Regions from separate parts of the Streptomyces sp. NPDC031100 genome, predicted to be linked through region 1. Evidence: riboswitches for the same ligand, from Rfam matches in the RefSeq annotation. Region 1 holds a riboswitch; each other region holds the start of a gene.
The links. Region 1 has a riboswitch for cyclic di-AMP ahead of ACZ5DS_RS26530 (M23 family metallopeptidase). Riboswitches for the same ligand answer to the same signal wherever they lie in the genome.
Positions count from the first base shown of each region.

Region 1 (3,198 bases):
GCTGGAGGTTCCGGTCGATCGCGTCGTCCAGGAGCCGGGCGGCGGCGAGGTACGCGCGCCAGGCGCGCTGCTCCTCCGGAGTGAGCCAGCGGGTCGTCATGCCACCAGTGTAAGTTTGTTTCAAACTTGAACCAAGATCAGCCTGCCGCAGGGGAGACCGCGCCGATGCCGTACCCGTACGTCCTGCTGTCCGCCGCCGTCTCCCTCGACGGGTACCTGGACGACACCGGCCCCGACCGGCTCCTGCTGTCCAGCCCGGCCGACTTCGACCGGGTCGACGAGGTACGGGCCTCGGTCGACGCGATCCTGATCGGCGCCGGCACCATCCGCGCCGACAACCCGCGCCTGCTGGTGAACTCGGCCGAGCGCCGCGCGGCCCGGGTCGCCGACCACAGGACCGCATACCCGCTGAAGGTCACCGTCACCGCCACCGGTGACCTCGACCCGGCCGCCAACTTCTGGCACACCGGCGGCGAGAAGCTCGTGTACACGACCGACAAGGGCGCCGAGCAGGCCTCCCGTGTCCTCGGCCGGACCGCCGACGTGGTCTCCCTCGGCCCCGACCTCGACTGGCGCGCCCTGCTGGAGCACCTGCACGACGTGCGCGGGGTGCGGCGCCTGATGGTCGAGGGCGGCGGCACGGTCCACACCCAGCTCCTCCAGCAGGGCCTCGCCGACGAACTCCAGCTGGTCCTCGCCCCGCTGTTCGTCGGCGACCCGGCGGCCCCGCGCCTGTTCGGCCCGGGGCCGTACCAGGGCGGCCGGCTGCGCCTCGTCGAGACCCGCCGGATCGAGGACGTCGTCCTCATGCGCTACGAGCCCACCGCACCCGGCACCGGCCCGGAGCCCGTCGCCGCCGACCGCCACTGGCTGCGCACCGCCTGCGACCTGGCCGCCCTGTGCCCGCCCTCGCGGACGGCCTTCAGCGTCGGCGCGGTGGTGGTCGCCGCCGACGGCACGGAGCTGGCCCGCGGCCACTCGCGCGAGGGCGACGACCCCGTCGTGCACGCGGAGGAGGCGGCCCTCGCGAAGATCGACCCCGCCGATCCGCGCCTGCCCGGCGCCACCGTCTACAGCAGCCTGGAGCCCTGCTCCCGGCGCGCCTCCCGCCCCGCCCCCTGCGCCGAGCTGATCCTGCGGGCGGGCGTACGACGCGTGGTCACGGCCTGGCGCGAGCCGGACACGTTCGTGACGGCGGCCGACGGGACCGGGGTGCTGCAGAGCGCGGGCGTGGCGGCCGTGGTGCTGCCCGAGTACGAGGCCCTGGCGAAGGAGCCGAACGCCCACCTGCTGCCCTGAGCAGCACCTCACGGAATCCCGTGTGCTTTGTGGTCTGGCCATGGGGTACTCTTGAGACACAACGACGCGGGGTGGAGCAGCTCGGTAGCTCGCTGGGCTCATAACCCAGAGGTCGCAGGTTCAAATCCTGTCCCCGCTACTGAAGGCTCAGGGCCGGGATCCAGTCATGGATCCCGGCCCTGAGTGTTTTCCTGCCGCGCCCCCTCGGCGAGACGGCGAGTGGCGTATGCCACAGTCGGTCAGCCCTGACCGATGTCACCGATGGTGATCGGACGGCACCCCTCCGCATAACAGCTGAGTCACCATCAAAAACGCGGAGACTCCTGAGCGTCGACCAACTCGCCCGATTTACACCGGTCGTAACCCGTACGTCCCGCCCGGAAATAGTTAATGATCAAGCTGAACGGCTTGGAATCTGACACGCGGGTCTATTAACGTTCGATAACGCAGCGCGGTCGTCCCAGCCGTCACAAGAGGCGGCTCCGTGCGCACGCGCCGAATCCCGCAAGGGAACCGGGGAACCACCACCTTGGGGTGAATCGCGCGGATGCCGTCGTGAACTGCCTGAGTCCACGGCCGGTATACGCGCGTAGGAGACCTTCCTGCTCCGAACCCGTCAGCTAACCCGGTAGGCGGAGGAAGGAAAGGAGTACGCCCGCGTGGCGTCCAACCGGCCTGCCCCCGAAGCCCCGTTCATGCCGACCGAGACCGAGACCTTCGGTTACTTCGGCGCCCAGCGCACCGACGAGGGCACCTGGGAGGAGTGGAACCCCACCGAGGAGTCCATACGGCCGGTCCGCGGTCGGCACCGCGTCGCCAAGCAGCGCGGCGGCCTCGCCCGCAGCTCCACCGTCCTCGGAGTCGGTGTCATCGCCGCCGTCGGCGCGGGCGGCATGGCCAGCGCCAACACCGGCAAGCCGCCGGTGTCCATCTCCATGCCCGACCTGCCCTCCGTCGGCTCCCTCTTCGACGACTCCTCCTCGTCCTCCGACGCGCCCAAGGCCACCGCGGCCTCGCTGAGCGACGTCGGTACGACCTCCGCCGACAGCGACGAGGACAGCTCCGACGCGGGCGAGGCCCTGCGCAACCGGATCATGGCCCAGGCCGAGCAGCAGCAGAGCAAGGCCGACAGCAAGGCCGCAGCGGCAGCGGCAGCCGCCGCCGAGAAGCAGGCCGCCGACGCGGCCGCCAAGGCGCAGAAGGAAGCCGCAGCCAAGGCCGCCGCCGCCAAGAAGGAGGCGGAGGCCGCGGCCAGGAAGAAGGCCGAGGAGGAGCGGCTGGCCGCGCTGGCCAAGCAGTACACGCTGCCGACCTCCTCGTACACGATCACCTCGACCTTCGGCCAGGCCGGCTCGATGTGGTCCTCCGGCTACCACACCGGCCTCGACTTCGCGGCCCCCACCGGCACGCTCATCAAGGCCATCCACAGCGGCACGATCACCGAGGCGGGCTGGGCCGGCTCCTACGGCTACCGCACGATCCTCACCCTCGACGACGGCACCGAGCTGTGGTTCTGCCACCAGTCCTCGATCAGCGTCTCCGTCGGCCAGAAGGTCAGCACCGGCGACGTCATCGGCCGCGTCGGCGCCACCGGCAACGTCACCGGGCCGCACCTCCACCTGGAGGTCCACCCCGGCGGCCAGTCCAGCGGCATCGACCCGATGGCCTGGCTGCGCGGCAAGGGCCTCAACCCCTGACGGAACGTTTGTCCGGTCTGTGCGCGGCGAGTCGGAGCCTGTGCGCGGCGAGGCGGAATCGGATCGACCGCTTCGGCTGTTGACATAAGGCATGACTTCGCTGCGCACACTCGGCACCTCCGACCTCGAGGTCTTCCCGCTCGCCCTCGGCGGCAACGTCTTCGGCTGGACCGCGGACGAGAAGACCTCCTTCGCCGTCCTC
Region 1 covers NZ_JBVIGN010000010.1:21,670-24,867, reverse strand. The annotation lists gene ACZ5DS_RS26545 (MarR family winged helix-turn-helix transcriptional regulator) at 1-100, opposite strand, end outside; gene ACZ5DS_RS26540 (dihydrofolate reductase family protein) at 166-1,299, shown strand; tRNA gene ACZ5DS_RS26535 (tRNA-Met) at 1,365-1,438, shown strand; cyclic di-AMP (ydaO/yuaA leader) riboswitch at 1,783-1,949, shown strand; gene ACZ5DS_RS26530 (M23 family metallopeptidase) at 1,959-2,996, shown strand; gene ACZ5DS_RS26525 (aldo/keto reductase) at 3,088-3,198, shown strand, end outside.

Region 2 (3,198 bases), on a different contig from region 1:
GGGCAGCGTCGGGATGCCCTCGCGCAGGTCGGTCCCCGGGGTCTTGCCGGACTCGTGCGAGTCGGAGGCGATGTCCAGCACGTCGTCCGCGAGCTGGAAGGCGACCCCGAGCCGCTCGCCGTACTGGGTGAGCACGTCGACGACCGTCTCGTCGGCGCCGGACATCATCGCGCCGAACCGGCAGGAGACGGCCACCAGGGAGCCCGTCTTGCCGCCGAGCACGTCCAGGTAGTGCTCGACCGGATCGCGGCCGTCCGAGGGACCCGCGGTCTCCAGGATCTGCCCGGTGACCAGCCGCTCGAACGCGAGGGCCTGCACCCGGACCGCCTCGGGGCCGAGGTCGGCGAGGATCTGGGAGGCGCGGGCGAAGAGGAAGTCGCCGGTGAGGACCGCGACCGAGTTGCCCCAGCGGGTGTTGGCGCTGTCCACGCCGCGCCGCACGGACGCCTCGTCCATGACGTCGTCGTGGTACAACGTGGCCAGATGGGTCAGCTCCACGACGACGGCCGACGGCACGACGCCCGGCGCGTACGGGTCGCCGAACTGCGCCGCGAGCATCACGAGCAGCGGACGGAACCGCTTCCCGCCGGCCCGTACGAGGTGCTGCGCGGCCTCCGTGATGAACGGGACCTCGCTCTTGGTGGCTTCGAGCAAGCCTTCCTCGACAGCCGCCAATCCGGCCTGGACATCGGCTTCCAGAGCCTGGTCCCGCACGCTCAGCCCGAACGGCCCGACGACGGTCACGAGGGGTCTCCTGTCTGCTGGTGTCTGTTGGCGATTACACGGTTTGTCGATAGGTCGCTGCCATCACTCAAGTCAGCGTATCCGGTCCTGTTTCGATCACCGATAGCGCCCACCGGTCCAGCCCGGGCGGTATCGGATCGCGGCCGGTATGTTTTTGATCATCTGATAAGGACGGACATCTATTCATTAACAGGGTCTCGTCCGTTTTGTCGCGAACTGGGTGGGCGAGTCGAGTACTCCTTTTGCGCCACGAGCAGCAAAACCCCCTGAATCCACCTAATCCCTCATGTCTGATTTGATACGCTTTGACATTTCGTGAATTGGGTCACGCGCACCCTGCATCCGGCCAATCGCGCCACCACCCGTCTCCCCTTGCCGCATCGGCCAGTTGAGTGTTGGCAACCGCAAAGGATCAAGCACCCCATTCGGCGCAGATCAAGGTCAACGGGCTCTTTATGTGCATCAGATACTTGTTCCGGACATGTGCTCTCGCATAGCTTCCGGGCCAGTCAGGCGAACGCCGAATCCTGCCGCGCCTGACCCAACCCATCGACGAACTCATTCGTACGGCAGGAGCGGGGGACCCAGGTAAGTCGCCGGACCGGACGGCACGCGTCGCACCGGAACGGCTAGGGGTGAAGCCGTGCCTCCTTCCGGAGGCACGGCCGGGCACCTCCCCGCCCGAACCCGACAGCTCACCTCGCAGGCGACGGAGAGGAACGTCCCCATGCCTGCTGCCGCTCAGCCCCGCCGCACCCGCCTCGTCCGCAAGCTCGCCGTCATCGGCACCGGCGCCGCCGTACTCGCCCTTCCGCTCGTCGGCGCCACGAGCGCCTCCGCGGCCACCCCGACGGCCACCACGCCGTCCACCACGCTCGCCGGATACCCGAACAACCTCGACGGCTGGATCCGCGAGTCGCTCGCGATCATGGCCGAGAAGAAGATCCCGGGGTCGTACAACGGCATCTACCGCAACATCATCCGCGAGTCGTCGGGCAACCCGCAGGCCATCAACCTCTGGGACTCCAACGCGGCCAAGGGCATCCCGTCCAAGGGCCTCCTCCAGGTCATCGACCCGACGTTCAACGCCTACCACGTGGCCGGAACGTCCTTCGACATCTACGACCCGGTCGCGAACATCACGGCCGCCTGCAACTACGCGGCCGCGCGCTACGGGTCGATCGACAACGTCTTCGGCGCCTACTGACCGGCGCCCACGGCAGGCCCTACTGATATCCCGGTCAGTCGGTCGGGAACAGTCTTTCGAGGACGACGGCGATGCCGTCGTCCTCGTTCGACAGGGTGATCTCATCGGCCACGGCCTTGAGTTCGGGGTGGGCGCCGGCCATCGCCACACCGCGTCCGGCCCAGTCGAACATGGGGATGTCGTTGGGCATGTCCCCGAAGGCGAGGGCCCGTTCGGCCGGGATCCCCAGGTACTCGGCCGCCAGCGCCAGCCCCGTCGCCTTGGTGACGCCGCACGGCTGGAGCTCCACGGTCCCCGGACCGGACATCGTGACCGTCGCCAGCGAGCCCACGGCCGAGCGGGCGATCGCCGCCAACTCGTCGTCGGACAGCGTGTGGTGGCGCAGCAGTACCTTGCTGATGGGCGCGCACCACAGGTCGTCGCGCCGGCCGACCCGCACGGCGGGCAGGGTGGGGTGCGGCATCAGATATCCCGGTTCGATCAGCGTGAGCCCGTCCACGCCGTCCTGGTCCACGGCCGCGTAGACCTGCCCCACCTCGGCCTCGATCTTGCCGAGCGCGGTCTCGGCCAGTTCCCGGTCCAGCCGCACCGACCACAGCAGGCGGTCGGCGCCGGCGTCGTAGACCTGCGCGCCCTGCCCGCACACCGCGAGCCCCGTACACCCGAGGCCGTCCAGGAGGGGCCGCACCCGGGGAGCCGGGCGGCCCGTCACCACCAGGTGCCGTGCGCCGGCGCTCGCCACCCGCTCGAGCGCGGCGAGCGACCGGTCGGAGACGGTGTCGTCGCCGCGCAGCAGCGTCCCGTCCAGGTCGGTGGCGATCAGTGCATATGCGGGGGGTGCGGCCATGATCAGAGAATACGGACCGCGCGCCCCGCCGACTCGCCCTGATCTTCCCGGACTTGTGTGCTCCTCAGCCCCAAGTGGTGCCCGCGGGCTCCTTGATGGTGGTGTTGATGCGGTTGAACAGGTTGGTGAGCGAGATCGTGAGGATCAGCGCGGAGAGCTGCTTGTCGTCGAAGTGGTCGGCCACCTCGTCCCACAGCTCGTCCGGCACCGACTCCTCGGAGCGGTCCGCGAGCCGGGTGACGCGCTCGGTCAGCCGCAGCGCCACGCGCTCGGCCTCGGTGAAGAAGGGCGCCTCGCGCCAGGCGGCGACCGTGGCGATCCGCTCCTCGCTCGCGCCGGCCTTGCGCAGGTTCGCCGTGTGAGCGTGCACGCACGCGCTGCACCCGTTGATCTGGCTGGC
Region 2 covers NZ_JBVIGN010000016.1:140,168-143,365, reverse strand. The annotation lists gene ACZ5DS_RS35905 (polyprenyl synthetase family protein) at 1-744, opposite strand, end outside; cyclic di-AMP (ydaO/yuaA leader) riboswitch at 1,285-1,468, shown strand; gene ACZ5DS_RS35900 (transglycosylase SLT domain-containing protein) at 1,472-1,951, shown strand; gene ACZ5DS_RS35895 (HAD family hydrolase) at 1,986-2,798, opposite strand; gene ACZ5DS_RS35890 (carboxymuconolactone decarboxylase family protein) at 2,863-3,198, opposite strand, start outside.
Region 2: it holds a riboswitch for cyclic di-AMP, as region 1 does, so the genes downstream of both, ACZ5DS_RS35900 (transglycosylase SLT domain-containing protein) here and ACZ5DS_RS26530 (M23 family metallopeptidase) in region 1, are expected to answer to the same signal.

Region 3 (3,198 bases), on a different contig from region 1:
CCAGATATCCCAGAACGACTGGGACAAGTACGGCGGCGGGCAGTACGCCTCCAGTGCCGACCAGGCCAGCCGCTCGCAGCAGATCGCCGTCGCCGAGAAGATCCTCGCCGACCAGGGCACCACCCCCTGGGCCACCTGCGCCCTGCTCTCCGGCCTGTCCTCGAACTCCGGCTCCGTGGACGTCGACACGGGCGTCGGGGGCTCGGGCTCGGCGGACTCCGGTGACTCCGACTCCTCCGGTTCCCAGGGCTCGTCCGGCTCTACCGGTACGCCTGACTCGTCCGACCTGCCGGATTCGTCGTCTTCGTCGCCGTCGTCCGACTCCTCCCCGGGTACGACCGCCAAGCCGTCCCCGAGCGAGAGCAAGGACAAGGGCTCCGGCTCCGGCTCCGGCGAGAGCAAGGACAAGGACAAGGGCAAGGGCGCTCCCAAGTCCGACACCTCCGCATCGCCCGGCTCCGGGAAGGAGCAGGGAAGCGAGGCCGCCGTCACGGAGCCCGCCACGGAGGAGTCGGACAATTCGCGGCAGACCGGCGGCTATTGGAGCCTGGTCGACACCGGCGCGCTCAGCAGTGGCGGACGTCACCGCGGTGGCAGTGCGGACGAAAGCACTGCAAACGGACAGAGTGCCACTCCGTCCGGCCGTCACGCCGCCCGTGGCGCGAGCACCTACACCGTCCGCGAGGGCGACACCCTCTGCTCCATCGCCGACTCCCTTGACATCGACGGCGGATGGCGCGCGCTCTACGCCGAGAACAAGAAGACCGTCGGCGCCGACCCGAATCACATTCACGCCGGTCAGGACCTGAAAGTCGGCGGCGAAGAGGGTGGCGAGTAGCGGGAGTTGACGCCCCACTTCATGCCTAATGTCCGTTTTGGCGAAAGTGTGGGATGAGTCTCAGAAGCCCTGATCGTCTTTGAAAATCCGGCGATCGCGTGTCTACGGTCAAGGCCGCTCGTCACCACGAGCCCCGGCAGTCGCAACGCCGAATCCTGCCAGCGGTTGCCCGGGAACAGTCGTCGCGTCATGCGCCGTAGGCAGGAGCGGGGGACCCAAGGTAGGTGCCGGAACCGGCAGTTGATGCCGCAACCGGCTTGGGGTGAAGCCGTGTCCCGAAAGGGGCGCGGCCGGGCAACTCAACCGGCCCGAACCCGACAGCTCACCTCGCAGGCGTCGGTGAGGGGATCGATCCATGCTGTTCTCCGGCAAGGGCAAGCACCGCCGTCCGTCCAAGGCCACTCGTGTCATCGCGCTGGCCGGTGTCACCGGCGCCGCCGTCGCCGCCCCGCTGATGGCGGCCGGCAACGCCTCCGCCGCCACCGCCTCCGAGTGGGACGCGGTCGCCCAGTGCGAGGCCGGCGGCAACTGGTCCATCAACACCGGCAACGGCTACTACGGCGGCCTGCAGTTCTCCGCCTCCACCTGGGCCGCGTACGGCGGCACCGCCTACGCCCCGCAGGCCAACCAGGCCACCAAGGCGCAGCAGATCGCCGTCGCCGAAAAGGTCCTCGCCGCCCAGGGCAAGGGCGCCTGGCCGGTGTGCGGCACGGGCCTGTCCAGCACCCCGTACAACGGCGCCGCCCCCTCCACCTCGTCGAAGACGACCGCGCCGAGCACCACCACCCGCTCCGACCAGCAGGCCGCCTCCCGCTCCGCCGAGCGCCCGGCCCCGAGCAAGACCGTCACCACCCCGACCGGCAAGAAGGTCAAGAAGGGCGACGGCGAGTACAAGGTCGTCAAGGGTGACACCCTCAGCACCATCGCCGAGAAGCACAAGGTCAAGGGTGGCTGGAAGAAGCTCTTCGAGCTGAACAAGGACATCGTCGAGGACGCGAACCTCATCTACCCGGGCCAGCAGCTGCACCTGAAGTGACATCAGGCTCCCGCCAGAACCACAGCGCCCTCACAAGGCCTGCCCCCAGACTGAAGGCCTCGTGAGGGTCACCCCCCGTCCCCACGGGCTCCCCGCCCCGGCGCGTGTTCCCCCGTACGCGCCGGGGCGGGGTTGTTCGTGTCCACGGCTCCGGTGCCCCCGCCTCTGTCTTCCCGTCCTGTTTCCCCACTCTTCGGCCGGGCCTCATCCGGGAGCCCCTTTGTTCCGCGCCTGAACAATGGGTACGGTCTCCCTGTCTCTCCCTGTCCACGGGACGGTCGGTCGGTGGCCGACGCCCCCGGGACGGTTAGGCTCTAGTCGCAAGGCACACCAGCCCCGCACAACCAGCGTCACATCCACGAAGGAGATGCTCGTGCCGTCCATCGACGTCGTCGTAGCCCGGGAAATCCTGGACTCCCGAGGCAACCCCACGGTCGAGGTCGAGGTCGGCCTCGACGACGGCAGCACGGGTCGTGCCGCCGTCCCGTCCGGCGCCTCCACCGGCGCCTTCGAGGCCATCGAGCTGCGCGACGGTGACCCGAACCGCTACCAGGGCAAGGGCGTCGAGAAGGCCGTCCTCGCCGTCATCGAGCAGATCGGCCCGGAGCTGGTCGGCTACGACGCCACCGAGCAGCGCCTGATCGACCAGGCCATGTTCGACCTGGACGCCACCGACAACAAGGGCTCCCTCGGCGCCAACGCCATCCTCGGCGTCTCGCTCGCCGTCGCCCACGCCGCCTCCGAGGCGTCCGACCTCCCGCTCTTCCGCTACCTGGGCGGCCCGAACGCGCACCTGCTGCCGGTGCCGATGATGAACATCCTGAACGGCGGCTCGCACGCCGACTCCAACGTGGACATCCAGGAGTTCATGATCGCCCCGATCGGCGCGGAGTCCTTCTCCGAGGCCCTGCGCTGGGGCACCGAGGTCTACCACACGCTGAAGAAGGTCCTGAAGAGCAAGGGCCTGTCCACCGGCCTCGGCGACGAGGGCGGCTTCGCCCCGAACCTCGGCTCCAACCGCGAGGCCCTCGACCTCATCCTCGAGGCCATCAAGGAGGCCGGCTACGCCCCCGGCCAGCAGATCGCCCTCGCGCTCGACGTGGCCGCCTCCGAGTTCTACAAGGACGGCAAGTACCTCTTCGAGGGCAAGGAGCGCTCCGCCGCCGAGATGACGGAGTACTACGAGGAGCTCGTCGCGGCCTACCCGCTCGTCTCCATCGAGGACCCGCTGTTCGAGGACGACTGGGCCGGCTGGAAGGTCATCACCGACCGCCTCGGCGACAAGGTCCAGCTGGTCGGCGACGACCTGTTCGTCACCAACCCC
Region 3 covers NZ_JBVIGN010000025.1:15,399-18,596, forward strand. The annotation lists gene ACZ5DS_RS41510 (transglycosylase family protein) at 1-838, shown strand, start outside; cyclic di-AMP (ydaO/yuaA leader) riboswitch at 1,021-1,189, shown strand; gene ACZ5DS_RS41515 (transglycosylase family protein) at 1,194-1,874, shown strand; gene eno (phosphopyruvate hydratase) at 2,242-3,198, shown strand, end outside.
Region 3: it holds a riboswitch for cyclic di-AMP, as region 1 does, so the genes downstream of both, ACZ5DS_RS41515 (transglycosylase family protein) here and ACZ5DS_RS26530 (M23 family metallopeptidase) in region 1, are expected to answer to the same signal.

Region 4 (3,198 bases), on a different contig from region 1:
AGCTGCTCCAGCGGCAGCCGCGACGAGGCACTGCTCAGGGCGTGCCCCGGGGCCGTCACCAGCACCAGTTCCTCCACCAGGACCGGCTCCAGCGCGACCGAGGCCGGCACCGGGGCGGCCTCGCCCGGGTGATAGGCGTGGGTCAGCGCCAGGTCCACCTCACCGGCCGCCACCGCGAGGACCCCGGCCGGCGGGTCGTAGTCGGCGACCGACAGCTCGACATCCGGATGCGCCCGGCGGAATGCGCTCAGCGCCGGCGGCAGCAGATGGACGCCTGCGGTCGGGAAGGTGCCGAGCCGCAGCACTCCGCCCGACAGACCGGTCAGCCGCGCCAGTTCGTGCCGGGCCTGCTCCAGCTCGTCCAGCACCCTCCCCCACTGCCTTAAAGGCGTGGGAGGTACCCCCAGGCCCGCGTCACCAGCACCTGGCCCGCCTCGGTCAGCCGGGCCCCGCGGTGATGCCGTACCAGCAGCGTCGTGCCCGCCTCCCGCTCCAGCTTCGCCAGCTGCTGGGAGAGGGCGGGCGGCGTGTAGCCGAGCTGGTCGGCGGCCCGCGTGATGGAGCCCGCCTCCGCTACGGCGACCAGCGCGGCCAGCCGGGTGGGGTCGTACATGGTGCCAGCCTAAAGCACTGCTTAAGGCTCGCCTTTCTGATTCGAAATACCTGCTGAAGGCTCTCTGCAGGCACGCTGGCCCCATGGACGGACAGCTCATCGCCTTCACCGGGATCGCCGCCGGACTCGTCGCCATGCCGGGCGCCGACTTCACGGTGGTCGTACGCAACGCCCTGGTCTCCCGCCGGGCCGGCGCGGTCTGCGGACTGGGTATCGCGGGCGGCCTGCTGGTGCACACCACACTTGCGGTGGCCGGGGTCGCGGCCGTGCTGGTCGCCGTACCCGCGCTCTTCCGCGCGCTGCAACTGCTGGGCGGCGCCTATGTGCTGCAGCTCGGTGTGCGGACCCTGTGGTCGCTGCGGCGGCCCGCCGCCGGTACCGACGAGACGGCGCCGTCGGCCGGGCACCCGCTCCGGCAGGGCTTCGTCACCAACGTCCTCAACCCGAAGGCCTCGCTGACCTTCCTCAGCCTGCTGCCCCAGTTCGTGCCGTCCGGCGGTTCCGCTCTGCCCAGGACGCTGCTGCTCGCGCTGATCGTCTGCGCGCTGGCGCTGGCGTGGTTCCAGGTGGTCGCCCTGCTGGTGGACCGGCTCGGCCGGTGGCTGCGCCGGCCCCGGGCCGCCCGCATGCTGCAGACGGGCACCGGGGTGGCGCTGACGGCGCTCGGAGCGGCCCTGCTGCTGGAGCCGCTCCTGACCTGAGAGCCTGTCTCTGAACCCCCGTCGGGGCGCAGGCGGGGGTTCAGAGACAGGCTCTGAACCGGTGTCAGCTGACCCGGCCGTACCAGACGCTCCTGCTCCAGATCTTCTCCAGCCGCACCACGGACCCGGTCTTCGGGGCGTGCCAGATCTTGCCCTTACCGGCGTAGATGCCGACGTGGTAGACGCTGGAACCCGAGTGGAAGAACACCAGGTCGCCGGCCTTGCGGTTCCTGGCCGAGATGTGGTGCGTCTTGTTGTACTGCTGGGCGGCCGTACGCGGCAGCTTCTTGCCCGCCTTCTTGAACGAGTAGAGCGTCAGCCCCGAGCAGTCGAACCTGCGCGGCCCGGTGGCCCCCCACGCGTACGGGGCGCCCTTCTTGGAGGCCGCGATCTGGAGTGCTTTCGTCGCCAGAGTGGCGGCCGAGGCCTCGTTGGCGAGGCCCGGGACCGCGATCGAGCCGCCCACGGCGGCAAGGGTGAGAGCCGAGGCCGTACCGGCCCGGGCCATGAGCGACGGGACACGATTGAGCGCAGTCATGCGCAACCCTTCGTCAGCCGCCTGTGAAGGATGACCTGTCGGATTCGGGCTGGCGAAGTTGCCCGGCCGCGTTGCCGCGGCTTCACCCCAAGGGCTGCTCGGCACGACCGCCCGTCTGCGACGAACGTCCGTCCCGGCGACCCGTCTTGCTTGGGTCCTCCACTCCTGCCGATCCACTCCTGTCGACCGGTCATCCGGGCGGCGGCAGGATTCGGCGTCCGCCCGGACCGCCCCGCCGTTGTGGCGGGGGCTTGTCGTCAGACACGGATCTTGACTCACAGCGGTCGGAAAATCCCAACGGAATCGGGAGTTTGTGGCGTTACTCACCACTCGCCCGTTCGGGTGGACACTGCTCTGTTCGAGTCGCCGTCAGATCCCGTACGTAGCCCCCGACCTGCGGTGGAGCAGGTCTGCGGAGAGCCCGGAACCCGTGTGCTGCGCAAGTCGGGAGGCCTCGAAAGAAATCTGAAGATACGTCGGCCGGGGGTAGGCCATTCGTGCGGTTTCCCGTCCGGCTCGGACGGCACGTCGACATGCGGGCCCCGCCGGGCCGGACGCGCGTCCGGATCAGCCGACGCAGTCCGGCGGGAGCACGACGCGAGCAGTGCGGCGCTCTCCGTCGAGCACCCTCAACGCCCGTGCCAGCGTGTCCCCGTGCAGCTCCGATTCGCCCCGTCGGTGCATGAGGGCGAGCGCGTCGCGCAGTTCGGCCGCCTTGCGCACCAGGGCCTGCGCCGCGCGCAGCCCACGATAGGTGTCCCCGGTCTGCGCCGGGTTGATCCGGCCCAGCAGGTCGACCGCCTCCAGGTAACGGTCGATCAACTCGCCCTCGGCACAGGTCAGTGCGGGCAGCGGAGGAAGCTCGGGTGGCAGCACCGACTCCTCACCCCGCGTACGTGCCGGGGGTAGCCCTACGGCTCGGAAGGACGCCGTCCACCAGGCCGTACGCCAGTGCGCCCGGCGCGTCCAGCACCAGGTCCCGCTCCAGGTCCCGGGCGACCTGCCCGGCGTCGCGCCCGGTGTGCCGGACGAGCATCTCCTCCATCAGCGTGCGCATCCGGGTCAACTCCTCGGCCTGGATGAGGAGGTCGCTCGGCTGCCCCTGCGCCGGCTCCGGCAGCGAGGGCTGCCGCAGCACAACACGCGCGCCGGGCAGGATGAACCGCCTGCCCGGCGTCCCGGCCGCGAGCAGTACCGCGGCGGCCGAGGCCGCCTGGCCGAGGCAATAGGTCTCCACATCGCAACTGACGTACCGCATCGTGTCGTAGACCGCCGTCATCGCACCGAACGAGCCGCCCGGGCAGTTGAGGTACAGCGTGATGACCTGGTCCGGGGCGGTGTGTTCG
Region 4 covers NZ_JBVIGN010000013.1:196,022-199,219, forward strand. The annotation lists partial or broken gene ACZ5DS_RS32535 (LysR family transcriptional regulator) at 1-613, opposite strand, end outside; gene ACZ5DS_RS32540 (LysE family translocator) at 697-1,314, shown strand; gene ACZ5DS_RS32545 (C40 family peptidase) at 1,379-1,852, opposite strand; cyclic di-AMP (ydaO/yuaA leader) riboswitch at 1,856-2,079, opposite strand; gene ACZ5DS_RS32550 (hypothetical protein) at 2,420-2,728, opposite strand; gene ACZ5DS_RS32555 (ATP-dependent Clp protease proteolytic subunit) at 2,736-3,198, opposite strand, start outside.
Region 4: it holds a riboswitch for cyclic di-AMP, as region 1 does, so the genes downstream of both, ACZ5DS_RS32545 (C40 family peptidase) here and ACZ5DS_RS26530 (M23 family metallopeptidase) in region 1, are expected to answer to the same signal.